Regions from separate parts of the Leclercia pneumoniae genome, predicted to be linked through region 3. Evidence: predicted binding sites of a transcription regulator. Region 3 holds the regulator's gene; each other region holds the start of a gene.
What was found. The regulator Fur, encoded in region 3, represses iron uptake genes when iron is present. The targets are predictions, from matches to a motif close to ATAATAATGAGAACNACTATCAA.
Positions count from the first base shown of each region.

Region 1: a site for Fur is predicted at 4,046-4,068, ahead of bfd (bacterioferritin-associated ferredoxin). Genes of this name have one in related genera too.
Region 2: a site for Fur is predicted at 4,229-4,251, ahead of zupT (zinc transporter ZupT). Genes of this name have one in related genera too.

Region 1 covers NZ_CP071383.1:3,904,814-3,911,752, forward strand. Annotated here, with positions in the region: gene rplB (50S ribosomal protein L2) at 1-519, opposite strand, end outside; gene rplW (50S ribosomal protein L23) at 537-839, opposite strand; gene rplD (50S ribosomal protein L4) at 836-1,441, opposite strand; gene rplC (50S ribosomal protein L3) at 1,452-2,081, opposite strand; gene rpsJ (30S ribosomal protein S10) at 2,114-2,425, opposite strand; gene JZ655_RS19025 (prepilin peptidase) at 2,811-3,284, shown strand; gene bfr (bacterioferritin) at 3,268-3,744, opposite strand; gene bfd (bacterioferritin-associated ferredoxin) at 3,817-4,011, opposite strand; gene tuf (elongation factor Tu) at 4,190-5,374, opposite strand; gene fusA (elongation factor G) at 5,444-6,939, opposite strand, start outside.
Region 2 covers NZ_CP071383.1:3,655,854-3,662,792, forward strand. Annotated here, with positions in the region: gene tolC (outer membrane channel protein TolC) at 1-1,171, shown strand, start outside; gene JZ655_RS17720 (DUF1190 family protein) at 1,410-2,081, shown strand; gene JZ655_RS17725 (glutathionylspermidine synthase family protein) at 2,084-3,244, shown strand; gene ygiD (4,5-DOPA-extradiol-dioxygenase) at 3,279-4,067, opposite strand; gene zupT (zinc transporter ZupT) at 4,264-5,037, shown strand; gene ribB (3,4-dihydroxy-2-butanone-4-phosphate synthase) at 5,074-5,727, opposite strand; FMN riboswitch at 5,832-5,982, opposite strand; gene ubiK (ubiquinone biosynthesis accessory factor UbiK) at 6,104-6,400, shown strand; gene hldE (bifunctional D-glycero-beta-D-manno-heptose-7-phosphate kinase/D-glycero-beta-D-manno-heptose 1-phosphate adenylyltransferase HldE) at 6,427-6,939, opposite strand, start outside.
Region 3 covers NZ_CP071383.1:1,229,679-1,236,617, forward strand. Annotated here, with positions in the region: gene nagE (N-acetylglucosamine-specific PTS transporter subunit IIBC) at 1-273, shown strand, start outside; gene glnS (glutamine--tRNA ligase) at 443-2,110, shown strand; gene chiP (chitoporin ChiP) at 2,552-3,952, shown strand; gene chiQ (ChiQ/YbfN family lipoprotein) at 3,985-4,314, shown strand; gene fur (ferric iron uptake transcriptional regulator) at 4,425-4,871, opposite strand; gene fldA (flavodoxin FldA) at 5,163-5,693, opposite strand; gene ybfE (LexA regulated protein) at 5,849-6,136, opposite strand; gene ybfF (esterase) at 6,278-6,939, opposite strand, start outside.

The DNA of each region.
Region 1 (6,939 bases), 1.7 Mb from region 3:
GGTGACATAAGCACCATCACGAGCAACGATCTGAACGTAAGTACCAGCGGAACGTGCCAGCTGACCGCCTTTACCTGGTTTCATTTCTACGTTATGCACGGTAGAACCAACCGGGATATTGCGCATCGGCAGGGTGTTACCTGCTTTGATTGCAGCATCAACGCCAGACTGAATCTGGTCACCAGCTTTCAGGCCTTTAGGGGCCAGGATGTAACGGCGTTCGCCATCTTTGTACAGAACCAGCGCGATGTTCGCGGAACGGTTCGGATCGTACTCAAGACGCTCAACAACTGCTGGGATACCGTCTTTGTTGCGTTTAAAGTCAACAATACGATAAGCCTGCTTGTGGCCACCACCGATGTGACGAGTGGTGATACGGCCATTGTTGTTACGACCACCGGATTTGCTGTTTTTTTCCAGCAACGGAGCAAAAGGTTTGCCCTTGTGCAGCTCAGGGTTAACCACTTTAACTACGTGGCGACGACCCGGAGATGTCGGTTTACATTTAACAACTGCCATTGTATTACTCCTCCGACTTACTCAGCGCCGCCAACGAAGTCCAGATTCTGGCCTTCCTTCAGGGTGACGTAAGCTTTTTTCCAGTCGCTACGACGACCGATACGCTGTCCGTGACGTTTAACTTTCCCTTTAACTACCAGGGTGTTAACGACTTCGACTTCGACTTCAAACAGTTTCTGCACAGCAGCTTTGATCTCTGCTTTGGTCGCGTCTTTAGCAACTTTGAGAACGATGGTGTTAGTTTTTTCCATCGCAGTAGACGCTTTTTCAGAAACGTGCGGTGCGCGCAGCACCTTCAGCAGACGTTCTTCACGAATCATGCCAGCATCTCCTCAACTTGCTTAACAGCATCAGCAGTCATTACGACTTTGTCGAAGGCGATCAGGCTAACCGGGTCGATACCAGTTGCATCGCGTACGTCAACCTTGTGCAGGTTGCGCGCAGCCAGGAACAGGTTCTCGTCCAGCTCACCGGTGATGATCAGCACATCTTCCAGAGCCATGTCTTTCAGTTTCTGTGCCAGCAGCTTAGTTTTAGGCGCTTCAACAGAGAATGATTCGACAACGATCAGACGATCCTGACGTACCAGTTCGGACAGAATGCTTTTCAGCGCGCCGCGGTACATCTTTTTGTTAACTTTTTGACTGTGGTCCTGTGGACGCGCAGCGAAGGTCACGCCACCTGAACGCCAGATCGGGCTCTTGATAGAACCTGAACGCGCACGGCCGGTACCTTTCTGGCGCCATGGCTTTTTGCCAGAACCAGTTACTTCAGCACGAGTCTTCTGAGCACGAGTACCCTGACGAGCACCAGCTGCATAAGCAACAACAACCTGGTGAACCAGCGCTTCGTTGAAATCACGACCGAAGGTAGTTTCGGAAACAGTCAGCGCGCTCTGCGCGTCTTTCAATACTAATTCCATTGCTATCCCCTTACGCCTTCACAGCTGGTTTAACGATCAGGTCGCTACCGGTTGCACCCGGGACCGCACCTTTAACCAGCAGCAGGTTGCGCTCAGCGTCAACACGTACTACGTCCAGGCTCTGAACAGTTACACGTTCGTTACCCAGCTGACCTGCCATTTTCTTGCCTTTGAACACTTTGCCCGGAGTCTGGTTCTGACCGATAGAACCCGGTACGCGGTGAGACAAGGAGTTACCGTGGGTAGCGTCCTGGGTACGGAAGTTCCAGCGCTTAACGGTACCAGCGAAACCTTTACCTTTAGAGGTACCGGTTACGTCAACTTTTTTAACTTCAGCAAACAGCTCAACGCTAATGTCCTGACCTACGGTGAACTCTTCGCCTTCAGCAAGACGGAATTCCCACAGACCACGGCCAGCTTCTACGCCAGCTTTAGCGAAGTGACCCGCTTCTGGTTTGGTTACACGGTTAGCTTTTTTAGCACCAGTGGTAACCTGAACAGCGCGGTAGCCATCGTTAGCCAGATCTTTAACCTGAGTAACGCGGTTTGCTTCAACTTCGATTACGGTTACTGGGATAGAAACGCCATCTTCAGTGAAGATGCGGGTCATTCCCACTTTTTTACCGACTAAACCAATCATTGTTTCAACCTCTCAATCGCTCGATGACCTGATTAACCCAGGCTGATCTGCACGTCTACACCGGCAGCCAGATCCAGACGCATCAGAGCATCAACGGTTTTCTCAGTTGGCTCAACGATGTCAACCAGACGCTTGTGAGTGCGGATTTCGTACTGATCACGCGCGTCTTTGTTTACGTGCGGAGAGATCAGAACGGTGAAGCGCTCTTTGCGGGTCGGCAGCGGGATCGGACCACGGACTTGCGCACCAGTGCGCTTAGCAGTCTCGACGATTTCCGCGGTTGATTGATCGATCAGACGATGATCAAACGCTTTAAGGCGGATACGGATTCTTTGGTTCTGCATGAGACCAGAGCTCCAATTATTTTATAAACGAAAATGATTACTCCTCAAACCCATTACGATTGATGGGAGAGTGTAACCGTTCTTACGTAGCTCCCCAATTGGGAGCATTATTGAGTAACAAAATGAGTTACCCTGGTTCAGATTGAACCCGCCGTCAATTACGACAAGCCCGCGCATTATACGTAAATCTGGGCGCGACGCAAGCTTAGTTTAGAAAACAGGCGGTCCAGAACAATTTCGCGTGCTTGCTCGTACCTCTACTGCAACTTCCACACGTTGCGTCTCTTCTTTGGATAGCGCTTTCCAGTTCTGCATCTTGCTATTTGTCGCGCATTTATGGATTTGAGAAAAGTACGGCCATATCCATTGTACTGAGGTTTTTATGATGCTGAATGCCCTCCCCTTCCTGCTAGCGTATCTGGCTTTGACCGCCATTCTCATACGTGCCGATATCCGTACCGGCTTGCTGCCAGACAGGTACCTATGCCCGCTGTTATGGTCCGGACTACTTTTTCATCTCTGTATCAACCCTGACTTTTTGCCAGCCGCGATAACTGGCGCGATGGCAGGTTACGCAGGGTTCGCGCTTATCTATTGGGGTTACAGGCTAGTGTGCAAGCAAGAAGGTATGGGATATGGCGATGTGAAGTATTTAGCGGCTCTCGGTGCATGGCATGGCTGGTGTGTTTTGCCCGTACTGGCGCTCGCCGCGGCGCTGATGGCCACTGTTTATGTGTTGATACGATCAATGATAAAGCCGGGAGAGAAACTGTTTAAAAACCCGCTGCCTTTTGGCCCCTTTATGGCGGCAGCAGGTTTACTTACTGGATGGCAAAGCCTGGTTAGCTTTCCACTTTAATCTGAGACTGTAGATAATTCTGCACACCAATTTTATCGATCAGATCCAGCTCCGTTTCCAGCCAGTCGATATGGCCTTCTTCGTCTGCAAGGATCTGGATCATCATATCGCGGCTCACATAATCATGAACGCTGTCCGCATAGGCTATCGCTTCACGAAGGTCTTTCGCCCCTTCCAGCTCCAGCCGCAGATCGGAACGCAACATCTCCTCGACATCTTCGCCGATACCCAGCTTGCCGAGGTCCTGCAGATTTGGGATACCCTCGAGGAAGAGAATACGCTCGATATACTTATCGGCGTGCTTCATTTCATCGATGGATTCGTGATATTCAACGTCGTTGAGGCGAGTTAAGCCCCAATTCTTGAACATACGTGCATGAAGAAAATACTGATTGATTGCGACAAGCTCATTTCCCAATAATTTATTGAGATAACTTATGATTTTAACATCACCTTTCATTATATAGTCCCTCCGCTTCCACTCATTGAAGCGTAGAACGGGCTACAGGGATGTCAAAAAAAAGATAGGCGCTCAGGCAATCTCTTTGAATTCTGGGATCTGCATCAGTTCATCCTGCATGATCTCACGGGCAGCACGAACGCACTTACCGCATTGATTTCCGACTGGAACAAACTTGCGTAGCTGTTGGAAGGATTGTGGCTGAAATTGACGAACGGCCTGACGGATTTTTTTATCACTCACACCATTACAAAGACAAACGTACATACGCACTCCCGTTCAAAATATGCGCAAAGTGTAAGTGAGAATGGTTATGATTACAATAGCACAAGCCGCAGGATACGCGCCGGGAGAGTACAAAAAATGCGAGAATTTGTGACAGCATTAAATTGTAGAAAACAAAAAAGGACGCCGAAGCGTCCTTTTTTAATTCAGGGATAATTAATTAGCCCAGAACTTTAGCAACAACGCCCGCGCCAACGGTACGACCGCCTTCACGGATTGCGAAACGCAGACCGTCGTCCATCGCGATTGGGTGGATCAGAGTCACAACCATCTTGATGTTGTCGCCTGGCATTACCATCTCAACGCCTTCTGGCAGTTCGATGGTACCGGTCACGTCAGTTGTACGGAAGTAGAACTGCGGACGGTAGCCTTTGAAGAACGGAGTATGACGGCCGCCTTCGTCTTTGGACAGGATGTACACTTCAGATTCGAACTTGGTGTGTGGCTTGATGGAGCCTGGCTTCGCCAGAACCTGACCACGTTCGATTTCTTCACGTTTGATACCACGCAGCAGAACACCAACGTTCTCACCAGCACGGCCTTCGTCCAGCAGTTTGCGGAACATTTCAACGCCAGTACAGGTAGACTTAGCAGTGTCTTTGATACCAACGATTTCAACTTCTTCGCCAACTTTGATGATACCGCGCTCTACACGACCGGTAACAACGGTACCACGACCGGAGATGGAGAATACGTCTTCGATTGGCAGCAGGAACGGCTTGTCAATCGCACGCTCTGGCTCAGGGATGTAAGAATCCAGGTAGCCAGCCAGTTCGATGATTTTCTCTTCCCACTCTGCTTCGCCTTCCAGCGCTTTCAGCGCGGAACCACGAACGATTGGGGTGTCGTCGCCTGGGAAATCGTACTGAGACAGCAGTTCACGAACTTCCATCTCTACCAGTTCCAGCAGCTCTTCGTCATCAACCATGTCGCATTTGTTCAGGAACACGATGATGAAAGGAACGCCTACCTGACGACCCAGCAGGATGTGCTCACGGGTCTGAGGCATAGGGCCGTCAGTCGCAGCAACAACCAGGATCGCGCCGTCCATCTGCGCAGCACCGGTGATCATGTTTTTAACATAGTCGGCGTGGCCTGGGCAGTCTACGTGTGCGTAGTGGCGAGTCGGGGTGTCATATTCAACGTGAGAAGTGTTGATGGTGATACCACGCGCTTTTTCTTCTGGTGCGTTATCGATCTGGTCGAATGCACGAGCAGCACCGCCGTAGGTTTTAGCCAGTACGGTAGTGATTGCAGCGGTCAGAGTAGTTTTACCGTGGTCAACGTGGCCGATAGTACCAACGTTGACGTGCGGTTTTGTACGTTCAAATTTTTCTTTAGACACGGCTATATTCCTTACTATAGTGCTCTCCCCTCTGGAGAGAGCACGGGACTTAGGTTTTAATCCTGTGGATTATTTACCACGGGCTTCGATAACGGCCTGAGCAACGTTGTTCGGTGCATCATCATACTTCAGGAATTCCATGGTGTATGATGCACGACCTTTGGTCAGAGAACGCAGCTGAGTTGCATATCCGAACATTTCAGACAGCGGAACTTCAGCGTGGATCTTAACGCCAGTCACTTCGGATTCTTGACCACGCAGCATACCGCGACGACGGCTCAAGTCACCGATAACGTCACCGGTGTTCTCTTCCGGAGTTTCTACTTCAACCTTCATGATTGGCTCAAGCAGAACTGGTTTCGCTTTCTTAAAGCCATCTTTAAAGGCAAGAGAAGCAGCCAGTTTAAACGCCAGTTCAGAGGAGTCAACGTCGTGGTAAGAACCGAAGTGCAGACGGATACCAATGTCTACTACCGGGTAACCTGCCAGCGGACCAGACTTCAGCTGCTCCTGAATGCCTTTATCAACGGCAGGGATGTATTCGCCAGGAATTACACCACCTTTGATGTCGTTGATGAACTCGTAACCTTTCGGATTAGAGCCCGGCTCCAGTGGGTACATGTCGATCACAACGTGACCGTACTGACCGCGACCACCAGACTGCTTAGCGTGTTTACCTTCGATATCGGTAACTTTAGTACGAATCGCTTCACGGTAAGCAACCTGAGGTTTACCTACGTTCGCTTCAACGTTGAATTCACGCTTCATACGGTCAACGATGATATCCAGGTGAAGTTCACCCATACCAGCGATGATGGTCTGGTTAGATTCTTCGTCAGTCCATACGCGGAAGGACGGGTCTTCTTTCGCCAGACGGCCCAGAGCCAGACCCATTTTTTCCTGGTCAGCTTTGGTTTTAGGTTCAACGGCGATGGAGATTACCGGCTCAGGGAATTCCATACGCTCCAGAATGATCGGGTGATCCGGGTTACACAGGGTGTCACCGGTGGTCACGTCTTTCAGACCGATAGCCGCAGCGATATCGCCCGCGCGAACTTCTTTGATCTCTTCACGTTTGTTAGCGTGCATCTGTACGATACGGCCGAAACGCTCACGAGCTGCTTTCACGGAGTTCAGGATGGTGTCACCGGAGTTAACCACACCAGAGTACACGCGGAAGAACGTCAGGTTACCCACGAACGGGTCGGTAGCGATTTTGAACGCCAGTGCAGAGAACGGCTCGTCATCACTTGCGTGACGCTCAGCCGGAGTATCTTTACCGTCGTCCAGGATACCGTTGATCGCAGGAACGTCTACTGGGGATGGCAGGTAATCAATTACCGCATCCAGCATTGCCTGAACACCTTTGTTCTTGAACGCAGAACCGCAGGTTACCAGGATGATTTCGTTGTTCAGAACGCGCTGACGCAGAGCTTTTTTGATCTCTTCTTCAGTCAGTTCTTCACCACCCAGGTATTTCTCCATCAGCTCTTCAGATGCTTCAGCTGCGGATTCGATCAGGTTCTGGTGCCATTCGTCAGCCAGGTCCTGCATGTCAGCCGGGA
Region 2 (6,939 bases), 2.0 Mb from region 3:
TCTGCAGTTAACCCAGACTCTGTTTGATATGTCTAAATGGCGTGCTCTGACCCTGCAGGAAAAATCTGCCGGTATTCAGGATGTCACTTTCCAGACCGATCAACAAACCCTGATTCTCAACACCGCGACGGCTTACTTCAAGGTGCTGAGCGCTATCGATACCCTCTCTTATATCGAAGCCCAGAAACAGGCTATCTACCGTCAACTGGATCAGACCACCCAGCGTTTTAACGTTGGCCTCGTGGCGATCACCGACGTACAGAACGCCCGTTCACAGTACGACAGCGTGCTGGCGAACGAAGTGACCGCGCGTAACGACCTTGATAACGCCGTTGAAGAGCTGCGTCAGGTCACCGGTAATTACTACCCGCAACTGGCTTCGCTGAACGTCGACAGCTTCAAAACCGATAAGCCGCAGGCGGTGAATGCCCTGCTGAAAGAAGCTGAAAACCGTAACCTGAGCCTGCTGCAGGCACGTCTGAGCCAGGACCTGGCCCGTGAACAGATTCGTCAGGCGCAGGATGGCCACTTGCCAACCCTGGATCTGAATGCCTCCTCCAGCATCTCTAACTCACGTTACAGCGGCTCCAACTCCATCAATAATAACGCTGACGTAGGTCAGAACAAAGTTGGCCTGAGCTTCTCCCTGCCGCTGTATCAGGGCGGAATGGTGAACTCGCAGGTTAAACAGGCGCAGTACAACTTTGTTGGCGCGAGCGAGCAGCTTGAAAGCGCACACCGCAGCGTTGTGCAGACTGTACGTTCCTCCTTTAACAACGTGAACGCCTCCATCAGCAGCATCAACGCCTATAAACAGGCCGTTGTCTCTGCCCAGAGCTCTCTGGATGCGATGGAAGCCGGTTACTCAGTGGGTACCCGTACCATTGTTGACGTGCTGGATGCGACGACCACGCTCTATAACGCCAAGCAGCAGCTGTCTAATGCGCGTTATAACTACCTGATTAACCAGCTGAACATCAAATCTGCCCTGGGAACCCTGAATGAACAGGACCTGCAGATTTTGAACAGCTCCCTGGGTAAACCTATCTCTACCACGCCAGAATCCGTGGCGCCGGAAAATCCAGGTCAGGATGCGTCCGCTGATGGTTATGCCGCGAACAGTGCCGCTCCAGCCGCACGCCCGGTCTCTACCGGAATGCTGCGCAACTGATGCGCTAACCCGGCCTGATTTTTCAGGCCGGGTCTGTTTTCACACCAACCGATAAATACAACCCGATCCCTTCGAATTGCAGACAGCCGAGGCACAGGCAGTTTGAACTCTGTCCGGTATAAACGTAAGCCAACGTAAAGATCCCCTCGATTCCCGCACTACGCTTCATTTTCGACCACTCATCCTCTATTCTGAGCGTTATATACCACGTAATACCACCGGGTCCTGGAAGACAAAAATGAAACGGACAAAATCCATCAATCACGCGTCGTTCCGCAAAAATTGGGGCGCACGCCATCTTACTCCTGTCGCACTGGCCGTAACGGCCGTCTTTATGCTGGCGGGCTGTGAACAAAACGACGAAACGGTTTCGCTCTATCAGAACGCTGATGACTGCGCGACCGCCACCGGCAACAAAGCGGAATGTACCACCGCTTACAACAGTGCCCTGAAAGAGGCTGAACGTACTGCGCCGAAATACGCCAGCCGTGAAGACTGCGTAGCCGAATTCGGTGAAGGTCAGTGTCAGCAGGCACCAACACCGGCACAGGCTGGCACCGCGCCAGAAAACCAGGCGCAGGCGCAATCCAGCGGCAGTTTCTGGATGCCGCTGATGGCGGGCTATATGATGGGCCGCCTGATGAGCGGTGGCGCAGGCTACCAGCAGCAGCCGCTGTTTAGCTCCAAAAATCCGAACAGCCCTGCCTACGGCAAATATACCGACGCCAGCGGTAAGGGATACGGCGCCGCGCAGCCGGGCCGTACCATGACGGTACCGAAAACCGCGATGGCGCCAAAACCGGCGACCACCAGCACCGTGACCCGCGGCGGCTTTGGGGAATCTGTTGCGAAACAGACCTCCATGCAGCGTAGTGCCACGGGCACCTCGACCCGCTCCATGGGCGGCTGATAATGGAACGAGTCAGTATTGTCGAGCGCCCGGACTGGCGCGAAAAAGCCACTGAATATGGTTTTAACTTCCACACCATGTACGGCGAACCGTACTGGTGTGAAGAGGCCTATTACAAGCTCACTCTTGAGCAGGTTGAAAAGCTGGAAGAGGTGACTGCCGAACTGCATCAGATGTGTTTGAAAGTCGTCGATAAGGTCATTGCCAGCGATGCGCTAATGACCAAATTCCGCATTCCTAAACACACCTGGGGTTTCGTTCGCCAGTCCTGGGAAACGTATCAACCGTCGCTCTATTCCCGCCTCGATCTGGCGTGGGATGGCGTTGGTGAACCTAAGCTACTTGAGAATAACGCCGATACGCCGACTTCCTTGTACGAAGCGGCGTTCTTCCAGTGGATTTGGCTGGAAGATCAGCTCCAGGCGGGCAAGCTGCCGGAAGGTAGCGATCAGTTTAACAGCCTGCAGGAAAAGCTGATTGCGCGCTTTGCCGAGCTGCGTGAGCAGCACGGTTTCAACCTGCTGCATCTGGCCTGCTGCCGCGATACGGTAGAAGATCGGGGTACCGTGCAGTATCTGCAGGACTGCGCTGCAGAAGCAGAGGTCGCCACCGAATTTCTGTATATGGAAGACATTGGTCTGGGTGAGAAAGGTCAGTTTACTGATCTGCAGGACCAGGTCATCAGCAATCTGTTCAAGCTCTATCCGTGGGAGTTCATGCTGCGCGAGATGTTCTCCACCAAGCTGGAAGATGCCGGCGTGCGCTGGCTGGAGCCAGCATGGAAGAGCATCATCTCGAACAAAGCGCTGTTGCCGATGCTGTGGGAGATGTTCCCGGATCACCCTAACCTGCTGCCTGCTTATTTCGCCGAAGATGACTATCCGCCCATGGATAAGTATGTCGTGAAACCGATCTTCTCCCGCGAAGGTGCCAACGTATCGATTATCGAAAACGGTAAAACGGTGGAAGCCGTTGAAGGTCCGTACGGTGAAGAGGGAATGATCGTCCAGCAGTTTTATCAACTGCCTAAATTTGGCGACAGCTATGTCCTGATTGGCAGCTGGCTTATCAACGACGAGCCAGCCGGGATTGGTATTCGTGAAGACCGGGCGCTGATTACCCAGGATCTGTCACGCTTCTATCCGCACATCTTTGTAGAGTAAACCTTGCCCGGTGGCCTGCGCTACCGGGCATGTTTTAACCCACCTGTACCGACAACATGCTCAGGCTCCCCATCTCAATTCCGTCGACCGGGATCGTTATCGGCTCTTCACCATCCCAGGCCCCCAGCACATACAGCAGAGGCAAGAAATGTTCAGCCGTGGGATTCGACAGCGAGCCGCCTTCGTGTTCCAGGTAATTCGCGAGCGGATGCTCTCCGGCGGGCCCCTGCCAGTGAAGATTCGCTTTTACAAAATCGTTGAACGATGTCGCCCAGGGATAGGGCGTATGTTCGCCATGCCAGCGCGCGGTACGCAGGTTGTGCACCACATTACCGCTGGCCACCAGCATAATGCCCTTGTCACGCAATGTTGCCAGCTTGCGCCCCATCTCCAGATGCCAGGCCGCCGGTTTGGTGCTGTCGATGCTAAGCTGCACCATGGGGATGTCTGCTTCCGGATACATCTTAATAAGCACGCCCCAGGAGCCATGGTCGAAGCCCCAGGCCTCTTTATCCAGCGCCACCGGGACGGGCGCCAGCCTTTCAACCAGCGCCTGCGCCAGCTCGGGCGAACCCGGCGCCGGGTAGTGCGTGTCATACAATGCCTGTGGAAAACCGCCAAAATCGTGGATCGTTTTCGGCGCTTCCATCGCGGTCACGCCAGTACCGCGGGTGAACCAGTGGGCGGACACCACCACGATAGCCTTCGGACGCGGTAAGGTCTCGCCCAGATGACGCCATGCGCGGGTATAGACGTTATCCTCCAGCACGTTCATCGGGCTACCGTGCCCCAAAAACAGCGCTGGCATACGAGAAGCAGTCATGGTGATATCCTTACATAAGATGTCGATTTAATAGCATCACATTACGCGCTATCGCGCTAAGATGAACCCGGATAAGCATGATGATGATCTTCAGGAAATTTGAATGTAAGGGAATGGTAAAGGCGTAGCGGCCCTCTCGCTTTGCCCGCTTTTAGCCCTTAATATTAATGAGAATCGTTATCAAAAGGAGAGAGACATGTCAGTACCCTTGCTTCTGACCATACTTGCAGGCGCCGCCACGTTTATTGGTGCGATTCTCGGCGTGCTGGGCCAGAAACCGTCTAACCGCGTGCTGGCCTTCTCCCTCGGCTTTGCCGCGGGCATTATGCTGCTGATATCACTCATGGAGATGCTGCCCGCCGCGCTGGGTACCGAGGGCATGTCGCCGGTGCTGGGCTATGGCATGTTTGTCTTCGGCCTGCTGGGTTACTTTGCGCTGGACCGGATGCTGCCCCATGCGCATCCGCAGGATCTGATGCAAAAAGGGTCGAAACCGCTGCCGGGCAATATCAAACGTACCGCCGTGCTGCTGACGCTGGGCATCAGCCTGCATAACTTCCCGGAAGGGGTCGCCACCTACGTTACCGCCAGCAATAACCTTGAGCTGGGCTTTGGTATCGCGCTGGCCGTGGCATTGCACAATATTCCTGAAGGTCTGGCGGTGGCCGGACCGGTCTATGCCGCCACGGGCTCTAAACGTAAAGCGGTATTCTGGGCTGGGATCTCCGGTATGGCAGAGATTCTTGGCGGCGTGCTGGCATGGCTGATTCTGGGAAGCCTGATTTCACCGGTGGTGATGGCGGCCATCATGGCTGCGGTCGCGGGGATTATGGTGGCGTTGTCCGTGGATGAACTCATGCCGCTGGCAAAAGAGATCGATCCTAACAATAACCCGAGCTATGGCGTGCTCTGCGGCATGTCGGTGATGGGGCTAAGTCTGGTCCTGCTACAAACCGCAGGGATAGGATAAAAAAAACGCCGGGTTAACCCGGCGTTTTTCATTCAATTAGCTGGCTTTGCGCTCATGTGCCTGACGATAGGCCACCAGATCTTCAATGGTGACAACGGCCATGTTGTGCTTCACGGCAAAGTCGATGCACTCTGGCGCGCGCGCCATGCTGCCGTCGTCGTTGGTCAGTTCACAGAGCACGCCGGCTGGCTTGAAGCCTGCCAGAGTCACCAGATCGATGGTTGCTTCAGTGTGACCACCGCGGGTCAGAACGCCGCCCGGCTGCGCGCGCAGCGGAAAGACGTGGCCCGGACGGTTCAGATCGGAAGGTTTTGCGCCGTCGGCAATGGCGGCACGAACGGTCGTAATACGGTCGGCAGCAGACACGCCAGTGGTCACGCCGTGGGCTGCTTCGATGGTTACCGTAAAGCCGGTGCCGAAGGCGCTGGTGTTGTTTTCTACCATCATTGGCAGATCCAGCTGCTTACGGCGCTCTTCGTTAAGACACAGGCAGACAATCCCACTGCCGTGGCGAATGGTCAGCGCCATCTGCTCAACGGTCATGGTTTCGGCGGCGAAAATCATATCACCTTCGTTTTCACGATCTTCATCGTCAAGCACCATTACACCGCGACCTTCACGAAGGGCGGTTAGAGCCTGTTCGATACGTTCGACAGGGGTACCAAAAGAGGAAAGTAGCGTCTGATTCATGGTAAATAAACCTCATTAAAATTATGGTTACCAGAATCAGGGCAGTCTTAGGAGCGCCGCAAAGCGGCAAAAAAATAACGTGAGCGGGCCTCGCCCGACTTGATCGTTACTCTCTCCCATCCGGACTTTAACCGTCGGCCCCGGAATTACACCGGATCTGCTGACCTTCAGGCTCACACCTGAAGCGCTCGCGGGCTTTCAACGTAAGGTTGATTTACCGCCGGTGGGGAATTTCGCCCCGCCCTGAGAATAAGCGAGATAACTATAACGCTAATGATTATGTTCGGCAACGCATTAGCTTCATACAAATCTGGTTTATGGATCCGCGTTACGCGCTACAATGGTCATTAACACCTTTTCATCAAGGGAAACGACAATGATTGACCCGAAAAAAATTGAACAGATTGCCCGTCAGGTCCATGAATCCATGCCGAAAGGCATTCGTGATTTTGGTGACGATGTAGAGAAGAAGATCCGTCAGATCCTGCAATCGCAGCTGATGCGTCTGGATCTGGTGAGCCGCGAAGAGTTTGACGTCCAGACTCAGGTGCTGTTGCGTACCCGCGAAAAAATCGCCCTGCTTGAGCAACGTCTGACAGAGCTGGAAAACCGCAACACCCCTGCGGAAGTGAAACCGGCCCCGGCTATTCCACCGGTCGACGATCAGGTATAAAAAAACGGGCCATCAGGCCCGTTTTTTTATTCACTATCTTTCTGTATCTTTTTGATGATGTTCGTCGTTGAACAGCCATCTTCAAAGTTCAGCACCATCACTTCACCGCCGTTAGCCCATACCTCTTCGCTACCGGCGATCTGCTCTGGCTTATAATCACCGCCTTTCACCAGCAGATCGGGCAGGATACCGGCAATCAGGCGCTGCGGCGTGTCCTCTTCAAACGACACCACCCAGTCCACCGCCTCCAGCGCACCCAGTACAATCATGCGCTGTTCCAGAGGATTGACCGGACGGGTCTCGCCCTTCAGACGTTTTGTCGAGGCATCGCTGTTGACCGCCACAATCAGGCGATCGCCCAGCTTGCGCGCGTTGGCCAGATAGGAGACGTGGCCGGCATGCAGGATGTCGAACACGCCATTGGTCATCACCACTTTTTCGCCCCGCTTACGCGCTGCGGCAACGGCGTCTTTAAGCTCGTCTTCGGTCATCACGCCGAAGCCCGTCTCTGCGCGGCCACGCACGGCGTTTTCCAGCTC
Region 3 (6,939 bases):
ACCGATAAAGGCGCGGAAATCGTTGTCCACATGGGTATTGATACCGTTGCGCTGGGCGGCCAGGGCTTCACTCGCCTGGTCGAAGAGGGGGCTGAAGTGGTTGCAGGCCAGCCGATTCTGGAAATGGATCTGGATTTCCTGAACGCCAACGCACGCTCGATGATCAGCCCGGTGGTTTGTAGCAACATCGACGACTTCAGCGGTCTGGTTATTCAGGCGCAGGGTCAGGTGGTTGCCGGTCAAACCCCACTGTATGAAATTAAAGGCAAGTAAGTGCTCCTGAGTTAGCGTTGATGCCTGAGCGGCGGGGATATCCCCGCCGCTTTTTTTTGCAGCACTCGCCCCCATTATTTACATCCAGGGCGTTTTTAGAGGTTGTCACTGCGACCAGCTTATAAGATCATACGCCGTTATATGTCGTTTACGCTTTGAGGAATCCACGATGAGTGAGGCTGAAGCCCGCCCGAGTAACTTTATTCGTCAGATCATTGATGAAGATCTGGCTACTGGTAAGCACACCACTGTTCACACCCGTTTCCCGCCGGAGCCGAACGGCTACCTGCATATTGGTCATGCGAAATCTATCTGCCTGAACTTTGGCATCGCGCAAGACTATCAGGGTCAATGCAATCTGCGTTTCGATGACACCAACCCGGCGAAAGAAGATATCGAGTACGTAGAATCCATTAAGAACGACGTACAATGGTTGGGCTTCAACTGGTCTGGCGACATCTGCTACTCCTCTAACTATTTTGATCAGCTTTACGCCTACGCGGTTGAGCTGATCAATAAAGGCCTCGCCTACGTTGACGAACTCTCTGCTGACGAAATCCGCGAATACCGTGGCTCCCTGACCGCTCCGGGTAAAAACAGCCCGTTCCGCGATCGTAGCGTGGAAGAGAACCTGGCCCTGTTTGAAAAAATGCGCGCCGGTGGCTTCGAAGAGGGTAAAGCCTGTCTGCGTGCCAAAATCGATATGGCCTCGCCGTTTATCGTCATGCGTGACCCGGTGCTGTACCGCATTAAGTTCGCGGAACACCACCAGACCGGGAACAAGTGGTGCATCTACCCGATGTACGACTTCACCCACTGCATCAGCGATGCGCTGGAAGGTATTACGCACTCCCTGTGTACGCTGGAGTTCCAGGACAACCGTCGTCTGTATGACTGGGTGCTGGATAACATCACCATCCCTGTGCATCCGCGTCAGTACGAGTTCTCTCGTCTGAATCTGGAATACACCGTGATGTCCAAGCGTAAACTGAACCTGCTGGTTACCGACAAGCATGTTGAAGGCTGGGATGACCCACGTATGCCGACCATTTCCGGTCTACGTCGTCGTGGTTATACCGCGGCTTCTATTCGCGAATTCTGTAAACGCATTGGGGTAACTAAGCAGGACAACACCATTGAGATGGCCTCTCTGGAGTCCTGTATTCGTGAAGATCTTAACGACAACGCACCGCGCGCAATGGCCGTTATCGATCCCGTGAAGCTGGTGATCGAAAACTACCCGCAGGGTGAGAGCGAGCAGGTCACCATGCCTAACCATCCAAACAAACCTGAGATGGGCAGCCGTGATGTGCCGTTCAGCGCTGAGATCTGGATCGATCGTGCAGATTTCCGTGAAGAAGCGAACAAGCAGTACAAACGCCTGGTGCTGGGTAAAGAAGTGCGCCTGCGTAACGCCTACGTAATCAAAGCAGAACGCGTTGAGAAAGACGAACAGGGTACCATTACCACCATTTACTGCAGCTACGATGCAGAGACCCTGAGCAAGGATCCTGCCGATGGCCGTAAAGTGAAGGGTGTTATCCACTGGGTGAGCGCTGCTCATGCACTGCCGGTAGAAATTCGCCTTTATGACCGTCTGTTCAGCGTACCTAACCCAGGCGCTGCGGATGACTTCCTGGCAACCATCAACCCGGAATCGCTGGTCATCAGACAGGGTTATGCGGAGCCTTCTCTGGCGAATGCTGAAGCTGGCAAAGCCTACCAGTTCGAGCGTGAAGGTTACTTCTGCCTCGACAGCCGCTACGCAACGGCAGACCATTTGGTCTTTAACCGTACCGTGGGGCTGCGTGATACCTGGGCCAAAATCGGCGAGTAATCAGGTCAACCACAAACAAACGCCGCTTCTGCGGCGTTTTTTTTTGCTTATCGATCAGGATTTTATTTATTAGCCGCTTTAACCCCTCGCGAAATTAGTGGTCAATGAGCTGCTACTTTTTTTATAAAATAAACTTACTCATTCCCTAAAAAATGTACTTTTAGAAAGATTAAAGATAATAATTATTCTTAACTATCGATTTTTACTTGAATTTATTATGAAAATATCTGGCTTCTGTTGAATGTTTCAAAACACTACTGATTATGTGCACTTCGTCATAATCCTGCATTTTCCTCTCTTAAAAGCATTGATAATTCGCGTCGCGAAAAATAGTCTAAAGGCGGTGGCAATTTCGGGGATATTTCCAGCCACCGTGACCGCAGGTCTTTTTTATTTTTACGCCGCTTAAGGCGTTTTTAAATCGTCAATGAGGAATACATTATGCGTACGTTTAATGGCAAACGTAGTGCGCTGTCGCTGGCTATCGCCGGTATCACAGCCATGTCAGGTTTTGTGGTCGCCCCTCAGGTGCAGGCCGCCGGTTTTATCGATGACTCTACTCTGACGGGCGGCATCTATTACTGGCAGCGCGAGCGCGACCGTAAAGATGTTACCGATGCGGATAAATATAAAACCAACCTTTCTCATTCGACCTGGAACGCCAATCTCGATTTCCAGTCGGGTTATGCGGCCGATATGTTTGGTCTGGATATTGCAGCGTTCACCGCTATTGAAATGGCAGAGAATGGCGACAGCGCCCATCCAAACGAAATTGCCTTCTCAAAAAGTAATAAAGCCTATTCTGAAGACTGGTCCGGCGATAAGAGCGGGATCAGCCTCTATAAAGCCGCGGCGAAATTTAAATATGGCCCGGTCTGGGCGCGTGGCGGTTATATTCAGCCAACCGGTCAGACACTATTAGCCCCGCACTGGAGTTTTATGCCCGGTACCTATCAGGGTGCCGAGGCCGGAGCCAACTTTGATTACGGTGATGCCGGTGCGTTGAGCTTCTCTTACATGTGGACGAACGAATATAAATCGCCGTGGCACATCGAAATGGATAAGTTTTATCAAAATGATAAAACCACCAAAGTGGATTATCTTCACTCCTTCGGCGCGAAATATGACTTCAAAAATAACCTGGTGCTGGAAGCGGCATTTGGCCAGGCGGAAGGCTATATCGATCAGTACTTCGCCAAAGCCAGCTACAAACTGGATATTATCGGCGGCCCACTGACCACCACTTATCAGTTCTACGGTACGCGCGATAAAGTCAGCGACGGCAGCGTTAACGATATTTATGATGGCACCGCATGGCTGCAGGCGCTTACCTTCGGCTACAAGGTAGGGCAGGTGGATTTACGCCTCGAAGGGACCTATGTGAAGGCCGACGGGCAGCAGGGTTACTTCCTGCAACGTATGACGCCAACCTACGCCTCCTCTAATGGTCGACTGGACGTATGGTGGGATAACCGTTCTGACTTCAACGCCGATGGCGAAAAAGCAATCTTCTTTGGCGCTATGTATGATCTGAAAAACTGGAACCTGCCAGGCTGGGCGGTGGGAGCATCTTATGCTTACGCCTGGGATGTAAAACCGGGCGATATGGCGACCCCAGACGCCTATTACGATCCTAACTACCGTCTGAAAGAGTCTGCTTACAGTCTGGACGCGATTTATACCCTGCAGGATGGGCGTGCGAAAGGCACCATGTTTAAGCTGCACTTCACCCAGTACGACAACCACTCCGACATTCCGAGCTACGCTGGTGGCTATGGCAACATCTTCCAGGATGAGCGTGACGTGAAGTTTATGGTTATCGCACCGTTCACCATTTTCTGATGCGCATCGCGCAGACTGGAGCAAAGAGTATGTTGAAAAAAATGGTTCTTGTGGCCGTGCTGGCCTCGGGGCTGGCGGCTTGCGCCCACTCTCCGGCACAGAAAGAGGATTCACGCCTGAAAGAGGCTTACAGCGCCTGTATTAATACGGCGCAAGGCTCCCCGGAAAAACTGGAGGCCTGCCAGAGCGTGCTGAACGTGCTAAGGAAAGAGAAAGCACATGAACAGTTTGCTACGCAGGAGAACGTTCGCGTAATGGATTATCAGGCCTGTATACAGGCGCGTAAAACAGGTAACGATCAGGAAGTGGCAAAACGCTGCGATAAAATCTGGCAGGAAATACGTAACAACAACGCACAGTAAGTGGTTGTTATCATACCCGGTGGCGCATTCATCTGCGGCACCGGTTTTTTTTGCCTTCTGATGGGCAAAAAAAAGCCAACCGTCAGGTTGGCTCAGAGTACGAGAAGTGATTAACGGGCGTCGTGCGCGTGATCGTCTTCGCGGCAATCGCCTTCAGCACAGTGACCATACAGGTAGAGGCTGTGGTTGGTCAGACGAATGCCATGACGAGCGGCGATTTCGCGCTGACGTAATTCGATGGAATCATCACTGAATTCGATCACTTTGCCGCAATCCAGGCAAATCAGGTGATCGTGATGGTGCTGCTGAGTCAGTTCGAAAACAGACTTGCCGCCTTCGAAATTGTGACGGGTTACAATGCCGGCGTCATCAAACTGGTTCAGAACACGATAAACGGTAGCCAGACCAATCTCTTCGCCCATGTCGATAAGACGTTTATATAAGTCTTCCGCACTGACATGATGGTTTACCGGTTCCTGAAGTACTTCCAAAATTTTAAGACGAGGAAGCGTGACTTTCAGCCCGGCCTTCTTTAATGCGGTATTGTTGTCAGTCATGCGGAATCTGTCCTGTTGCTAAACGATTCACTTCAAACAGAGAAGTGACAGAAAATGCAGTTGAGATAATGCGTCTCATTATAGAACTGCCATGCTTAAATGAAAACTGCAAGCCTCAAGCAAAGTATGCTTATAAAAACGTGGTGCTGCCAACAAAGTTGTTATCAAGCTACCCCGTTTGACCTGGATCATTGTACAGGTATGAAAGCAAAAGTTAAAAATTTGTAGCAATTATTTTGATTGATATTACCTATCAATACAGCGCAGCGTCATCGCTGCGCTGTATTGCAATCAGGCATTGATAATGGCGTCGAGCTGCAGCTCTTCACGAATCTGCTTAACCCATTTATCAACGCGCTCTGCGGTCAGCTCTGGCTGACGATCTTCATCGATGGCCAGGCCCACAAAGTTATTATCATCCGCCAGACCTTTAGAGGCTTCGAAGTGATAGCCCGCCGTTGGCCAGTGACCCACGATCACGGCGCCGCGTGGTTCGATGATGTCGCGAATCGTACCCAGGGCATCGCAGAAGTACTCTGCGTAGTCTTCCTGATCCCCACAGCCGAAGAGGGCAACCAGCTTACCGGTGAAGTCTACCTCTTCGAGGGACGGGAAGAAGTCATCCCAGTCACACTGCGCTTCGCCGTAGTACCAGGTCGGGATGCCCAGCAGCAGAATATCGTAGCCTTCCAGATCTTCTTTGCTGCTTTTAGCTATGTCATGAACATCGGCAACGTCTTTACCCAACTGTTTTTGAATGTTTTTTGCGATGTTTTCCGTGTTACCGGTGTCGCTGCCGAAAAAAATGCCGATGATAGCCATGAGTAAAATAACCTCTTGAAACTTAATAGTATGGTGGCGCAAATTGTCCACGGATAAGGGCAATCATAGCAGAACAGAGAAGCCTGCGGAAACTGCTATCGCGCAGGACTGCACTCTGTGCTACATGAAAACAAGAAGAAGGGGATTTTTCTGACTTAGGCTTTGCCGTGCAGCTGTTCCAGCTGCAGCATCAGCATCTCTTCGATAAGTTCGCTACGGCTCATCTCCCGGGCCGCGGCCAGTTCGTTCAGGGCATCTACGGCGTCAGCGTTCAATTTTAACTCGACGCGTTTAAGCCCACGACTTTTATCGCGTTTAAGTTGGTTGCGCTTATTGATGCGCAGCTGTTCATCGCGCGAAAGCGGATTGGTTTTCGGTCGTCCCGGGCGACGCTCATTCGCGAACAGATCTAGTGTCGTGCGGTCCGTTTGTTCTTTGGCCATGATTTTGAGACTTCGGGGGAAACAAAGACGCCCTGCTAAAGCCCGGGCGATAAGCGCGCCATCATACATCACCGAAAACAGCACGCCAACGACTGGTCGCCCCCAGACGACCGGTCGCTTTCTTTTTAATCAATTTTTTAATCAATTCTCGCCTTCAGCGAGGTAACGACGGATGGCACGTAGCACGGCATCAGGTTTTTCAGCATGAACCCAGTGTCCTGCCCCCGCAATGACATGCGCCCGGGCCTGAGGGAATTGCGCCAGAAGTGCTTCACGGTAAGCCTCGGTAACGTAAGGTGAGTTGCCACCGCAAATAAAGAGCGTCGGATGCGGCCAGACCGGAACGGTCTGCCAGCCCACAATATTGGCATATTGATCCCACAACACAGCAACATCGAAGCGCCAGGCGCCATCAATAAAGGATTTCAGCAAGAACTGCACCACCCCCTCTTCATCGAGATGCTGGCGCATAATCGCAGCGGCCTGCTGGCGTGTCGTCACCGCTGCGTCCGTGACCGCATTGATAGCAGCAAAGATCTCATCATGACGACGTACTTGATAATTAACCGGCGCCACATCAATGACCACCAGCCCCGCAATGCGTTCCGGGGCCAGCGCCGTCAGCGCCATCACCGCTTTGCCGCCCATCGAGTGGCCAATCAATACGGCTTTCTCAATGTTGTGCGCATCCAGCGTGTCCAGCAGATCCTGAGCCATCGCGGCGTAGGTCATTTCAGAGGAACGAGGCGACTGACCGTGGTTACGCATATCCACCTGCAGGATATCGTGATCGGTGACTAAAT